One region of the Rossellomorea sp. GCM10028870 genome, then DNA from elsewhere that is predicted to be linked to it. Evidence: predicted binding sites of a transcription regulator. Region 1 holds the regulator's gene; the other holds the start of a gene.

Evidence for each region. Region 1 encodes LexA, which represses DNA repair genes until DNA is damaged. Its sites were predicted from a motif close to CGAACATATGTTCG; they were not measured.
Region 2: ACFQWC_RS09735 (YhjD family protein) is a predicted target of LexA. The motif match lies at 1,962-1,975, and genes of this name have one in related genera.

The regions. Positions count from the first base shown of each region.
Region 1 covers NZ_JBHTGN010000001.1:1,357,018-1,360,447, reverse strand. Annotated here, with positions in the region: gene ACFQWC_RS07110 (MerR family transcriptional regulator) at 7-423, shown strand; gene glnA (type I glutamate--ammonia ligase) at 461-1,795, shown strand; gene lexA (transcriptional repressor LexA) at 1,912-2,532, opposite strand; gene yneA (cell division suppressor protein YneA) at 2,689-3,015, shown strand; gene ACFQWC_RS07090 (YneB family resolvase-like protein) at 3,027-3,430, shown strand, end outside.
Region 2 covers NZ_JBHTGN010000001.1:1,894,673-1,898,102, forward strand. Annotated here, with positions in the region: gene ACFQWC_RS09730 (S9 family peptidase) at 1-1,798, opposite strand, end outside; gene ACFQWC_RS09735 (YhjD family protein) at 2,005-2,394, shown strand; gene ACFQWC_RS09740 (competence protein ComK) at 2,401-2,970, opposite strand; gene ACFQWC_RS09745 (IDEAL domain-containing protein) at 3,168-3,404, shown strand.

The DNA.
Region 1 (3,430 bases):
ATCAAGATGAGCGGAAGTGAAATTCGTCGAACGATGGCATTATTTCCTATCAGTATTGTCATGCAGCTCACGGACTTAACGGCTCGTCAGATTCGCTACTATGAAGAGCATCAGCTGATCAACCCTGCACGTACTGAGGGGAATCGCAGGCTCTTTTCCTTGAATGACATTGATAAGTTATTGGAAGTAAAGGATCTGTTAGATCAAGGCATCAACATGGCTGGGATTAAGAAGATATTTGCTGTATCCAGTCATAATGAAAGTAAAGTGGTATCTGACGTAAGTAATGAAAAGGAAGAAAAAGCACGACAAGATCTATCTGATGACGAGCTGCGTAAATTACTCCGAAATGAATTGATGCATTCTGGTCGATTTACTAAAGCATCTTTGCGTCAAGGTGACATGTCTCGCTTTTTTCATTAAATAAAACCTTTAATAATCTTGAGGAGGAAATACGTAAATGGCAAAGTATACTAGAGAAGATGTTCTAAGATTAGCGAATGAAGAAGGTGTAAAGTTCATTCGACTGCAATTCACTGACATTCTGGGGACGATTAAGAACGTAGAAATCCCTCTGAGTCAACTTGAAAAGGCATTAGATAACAAGATGATGTTTGACGGATCTTCAATTGAAGGATTCGTTCGTATCGAAGAATCAGATATGTACCTATTCCCTGATTTAGATACTTGGTTAGTATTCCCATGGACAGCTGAAAAAGGAAAAGTAGCCCGTCTAATCTGTGATATCTACAATCCAGATGGCACTCCATTCGAAGGAGATCCGCGTAACAACTTAAAGCGCATCTTAAGCCAAATGGAAGAGCTGGGGTTTACTGACTTCAATCTAGGACCTGAGCCAGAATTCTTCCTCTTTAAATTAGACGTAAACGGTGAGCCGACATTAGAATTAAACGATAACGGTGGTTATTTCGATTTAGCTCCTACAGATTTAGGGGAGAACTGCCGTCGTGATATCGCATTAGAACTAGAAGAAATGGGCTTTGAAATCGAAGCATCTCACCACGAAGTTGCTCCTGGTCAACATGAGATCGACTTTAAATATGCAAGTGCATTAAGAGCATGTGATGATATCCAAACATTTAAACTAGTAGTTAAAACGATTGCACGTAAGCATGGTTTGCACGCTACATTCATGCCAAAACCACTATTTGGTGTAAATGGATCAGGAATGCACTGTAACATGTCCCTATTCAAAAATGGGGAAAACTCTTTCTTTGATGAAAAGGGAGATTTGCAATTAAGCGATACAGCTCGTCAATTCCTTGCAGGTATCATTAAACATGCCACTGACTTTACAGCGATCACGAACCCGACTGTAAACTCATACAAACGTTTAGTACCTGGATATGAAGCTCCTTGTTATGTTGCATGGTCTGCTCGTAACCGCAGCCCATTAATCCGTATCCCTGCTTCTCGTGGATTAAGCACACGTGTAGAAGTTCGTAGTGTTGACCCGGCGGCTAACCCATACCTGGCGATGGCTGTATTACTGGCAGCTGGATTAGATGGAATCAAAAATAATCTTCCAGCTCCTAAGCCAATCGACCGCAACATTTATGTCATGGACAAAAAAGAGCGTGAAGAAGCAGGAATCGTAGATCTTCCAGCAACATTACACGCTGCATTAGAAAACCTTAAAACAAATGAAGTAATCGTTAAATCCCTTGGAGAACACATCTTCGAACACTTCGTTGAAGCGAAAGAAATCGAATGGGATATGTTCCGTACACAAGTACACCCATGGGAGCGCGAGCAATACATTCAAATGTATTAATCCTTAAACAGTGGGTCGTAGCAAAAACGCTACGACCCACTGCTTTTTTATTCTTTAATAGTCTTCCAAATTACATAAAAAATTAAGCCGCTATTAAACATAGCGGCTTAAACCTATTAATGTACTTGACGATAAACTCCGACAACTTTTCCTAAAATGGATACATTTCGTAAAATGATCGGATCCATTGTTGAATTCTCTGGTTGTAATCGAACATAATCCTTTTCTTTAAAGAAACGTTTTACAGTCGCTTCATCTTCCTCGGTCATCGCTACGACGATATCTCCATTGTTCGCTGTTTGCTGCTGACGCACGATAACGAAATCCCCATCCAAGATCCCGGCTTCTATCATACTATCACCCATGATTTCCAGCATGAAGACCTGTTCATCAGAAGGTGCCATACGCTCAGGCAGTGGAAAGAATTCTTCTACATTCTCGACAGCAGTGATGGGTTGACCTGCTGTAACCTTACCGATTAAAGGAACGTTCACAACTCGCTGGCGTGGAATCGTATCCTCTTCAAGATTTAAAATTTCGATGGCTCTTGGTTTGGTGGGATCCCGGCGAATGAGGCCTTTACTCTCTAACCTGGCCAGATGTCCGTGTACGGTGGAACTAGAAGCAAGACCAACGGCTTCCCCGATTTCCCGGACGGAAGGTGGATATCCTTTTTCTCTTACTGCAATTTTAATATATTCTAGTATGTCTTGCTGTCTTTTAGACAATTTTGTCATGTTCACGCACCTCTATTATAGATCTTATGTTCCCATTATAGCATGTCTTTCCAGCTGATACAAACATAAGTTCGAATTTCTGTTGACACCAAACGAATGTTCGTATTACAATAAAAATAACAAAACAGAACAAACATTCGTATGGAGGTATTTTTTATGTTATCACACATTTGGAATCGTTTCTCTTACATTATTATATTATTTGTTTTAGCGCTTTTTTCTGCAGCCTATTTACTATTTGTCATGGCAGATCAACCGTCTTATCAAAGTATCACCGTTCAGGATGGAGACACGCTCTGGACTATTGCCAAACAATATAATGAAGAATACTCTATGACAGTGGAAGAATTTATCGCTTGGGTAGGAGAGGAAAATAATCTCACATCATTCTCGATCAAGCCCGGTGAATCACTTGTGTTACCTATAGAAAATCCGACATTATCCACCCATTCAGATTATGAATTGGTAATGAACGAAGAATAGAGGGATAGAAGATGAAGGCAGTAATTTACTGCAGAGTAAGTACAAAGAAAGACACACAGGAAACATCTTTGGAACGTCAAGAAGAGGAATTAGTGAAATTAGCACAAGAACACCAATACGAAGTGGCTGCTATCATAAAAGATCAAGCAAGCGGTTTTGAATTAGATCGTCCTGGTGTTCTGGAACTTCTTGATTTGATTAAAGGTGAGTCGATTGCGGCTGTTCTCATACAGGACGAAACAAGGATTGGCAGGGGAAATGCAAAAATTGCCCTCATTCATTGTCTATTAAAAGAGGAAGTTAAGATTATTAGTCAAACACATAGTGGCGAGCTTCACTTATCTGAATCAGATTCCATGGTGATTAATATCGTGAGCATGGTTGAAGAATACCAAAGGAAACTCCATAATTTGAA
Region 2 (3,430 bases), 540 kb from region 1:
AACGGTAGTCCTTTTCGCTGTGAAGTATTAATAGGGGGGTGTTCATATTCTTCACATAAGCAAGGGGTGAATGCTTCCAAAGGGTTTCGATGTCGCCGAGGTCGCTTTGGATTTGCCACTCCGAGAAGTAGTAGCCGATATCGCTCACTCCGTAAAAACTGATCCAATTGCTGATGGAGCGCTGGGTGGCCGCCGCTTTAAACTTGTCGCTATGACCGATGATCCAGTTGGTCATGAACCCTCCGTAGCTTCCACCGGTCACACCTAAGCGGGTTTCATCAATAAACGAAAATTCCTCAAGGGCATACTCGACTGCTGCCATGATATCTTCGTAATCCCCGCCGCCGTAATCGCCTCTTACGGCATCCACGAACTCTTGCCCGTAGCCATGGCTTCCTCTTGGATTCACATATAAAACAGCATATCCTTTACTTGCCAGTACTTGGAATTCGTGAAAGAACGTGTTCCCATACATGGTGTGGGGGCCTCCGTGGATTTCGACGATTAGTGGATATTTCTTTCCTTCCTCATAGTCGACTGGCTTCATGATCCAGCCTTGTACCTGCCAGCCTTTCGCACCATTGTACATAAAGGCTTGAGGAGAGGATATTTCACGATCCGCCAGGCCCCCGTTCAGGTTGGTCACTTTCTTCAGGTCTCCGGTAGGAACATGAAGAGTATACAATTCACCAGGTTCTGTCGGTTTACTCATGGCAACGAGCATTACTTGGCGATCAGAATCGAAGTCGAATCCATATATATGCTGCTGCTCCTGCAGCAATGCAGGGTAGATGGCTCCTTCAATGTGAGCGTAGTAAAGGACCGTGTTTCCTGAATCAGACGCCAGGAAATAGAAACTTTCATTGTCCTTTGACCACAGGATTCCTGCTTGAGATGAGCCTTGGATACTGTCAGTATTGAGATAATCTCCTACAGGTACATCCATGCTTTCTGTCAGGCAAACGGAGTGACCGGTTTCAAGGTGATGCAACCACACCTTATTGTGTGTCGCATTCTCATATTCACGTCCATGTCCTAAATAGGAGAGACGCTTTCCATCGGGAGACCAGCTTGCTTCTCCGTAGTACCCCGATTCTCCATTAATCTTCTTATATTCGTTCGTTTCAAGATGATAAATAAATAAATCAGACTGGAAGGAGAAATCTTTGTCTTCTGTTCTGTCCACTGAAAACGCAATGTGCTTACCATCGGGGGACCAGGAGTGAAGAGTGTAATCATGGACATCATCCGTGATTCTTCTCATTTCCTTCGACACCACCCCCACCATTACTATCTGCGAGTGGCAGTTGTCATCGAAACCTCGGTCATCACTTTTATATTTCATGCTTGTCGCAACAAATGGCTTTAATTTCTCTTCTTCGCCATCCTTCTTTTCAAACGTCTCCCCTTTTTCCAATCGCATCGAGAAAGCGATCTTTTCACCACAAGGAGACCATACAGGATTCGAAACGCCTTTTTGATAATCCGTCAGCTGCTCTGCTTCCCCTCCATCACGATGAATGACATAAAGCTGATTCACGCCGGAACGATTTGAGACAAAGGCAATCGTCCCCCCATCAGGTGACCATCTCGGAGATGAAATCGTTTGTTCTCCGAAAGTCCATTGGCGAGTGGTTTGGTCTTGCAGACGAATGCTATGTAAGGTTGAGAAATATTCATTTTTTTCTTCACACATGATGGTTTGGACAAATACGGCTTCTTCTCCGCTTGGAGACAATCTTGGATCGGATACGGCCTTTATTTCGTAGAGGTCCTGAATTTCAATTCCTTTATTCATGTTCTGATACCATCCTTTCTTCTGTTCCCCATATGATTTCGACGTCAGAAATACTTTTCCCTTTATGGATAAAAACTCGAACTGCCCTTCATAATAGAAACAAATTCAAATTCTACAACTTTCCCTATTGAAAGTAAATCGAATTCCACGTAAAATGAAAATACGAACATTCGTTCTATATCAAAAATGAAAAGGAGTCTTTTCATATGACAAGGATCCCGGAGAATGACAGGAATATATTAGAACAGGCGATTTATTTACCGATGGTGCTGACCATATTGAATCGTGATCTGCAAATCGTGGATAGCAGTCCTTTTAAATTAAAACGACCGTATCTGGAATTGGTCGAGGAGACGATGAAGGTCATCCAAGGAGAACTCGCTCATGTAAAAAAGTACATGAGGACCAATAAGATGAAGGTTGAGCGAATTCAATCAGACGATGCTTTTACGATGTATATGTTTCTTTATAAGGGTTATGAAGAACACCATAACTACTTTAATCCGCGCCTTCGCAACCGGGTGGAGGATCTAATGAGACATTATTTGTATCGCCGTTTCCTGGAAACGAAAACAGACACAACAAAAGAAGCGTGATTGATCTCACGCATCAGCTTTTTTGATAGTTGGATTGAGATAAAACGTTTTTATGTTACTCGCTTCAGTGTGAACCTTCGTATTATATTTACTTTCCATTTCTGCCACCCGCTGTGTATATGCAATACGCAAATCAGAGGTGCGAAGCATTTGATTTTCAAAGGAACTATATGAAATCGGAACCGTGCAGGACTCATTGTTTTGAAGATATACCTTCGTTGATCCATTTGTCGATCGTTCATACCCACGAACATGGGAGTGGGAAACCCAGGCACATTCTTGCTTGACAGGAGATGATGTTGGAAAAAGATAAATGGACATCTGAGGATTCACCATGATGGGAGCTTTGTAGATAATACCCGTAAGTCTCTTGGTGCCTTCTTTTCTTCCTTCATAGGAGGAACCAAAGAATTCACAGCTCTTCTTCAAAATTTCAAACGGTTTAAATGGGGAGACTAGCACGTCATCTACCTCTATGATCTTGGTAAATGTCCTGGCACCGTACTCAATAGGCTGCAGGATCATCGTATGGGGATTCACTTCATATTCTTCTATAATTCGAGATTTTTCTCTCATTTCATCGCCTCCATTTACATTTTTCACCAAAATAATACCACAAATTCCGAGGGTTGTCTCCTATATTTTTAAAAATTCTGAAATTTACTGCACGCCACCCGTTTATGAGTAAAAAATTATCAGAATATTTAATTTTTTAGTTGAATTTTTACTACTTACCCCATATACTAATAAAAAGAATTCAGGGGTGACCGTATATGGAAAACAAAAAGTCCTATACCGAAATGATGAAAGCTTCTGCGATGACCCGGAAGAAAGCCGCTGAGAGAAGTGTAATGGAGATCTATATTGACATGGTGTTGCATGAAAGCATTCTGACGACCCGTAAGACAAAACTCCTGACAGACATTGACGCCGCCCTGGATAAGAAAAATAAACCTTTGTTCATGAAATTAACAAAAGAATTAAACGAACTGAACCTAAGCTATGGATGATAAATAATAGCTGACTCTCCACAGAG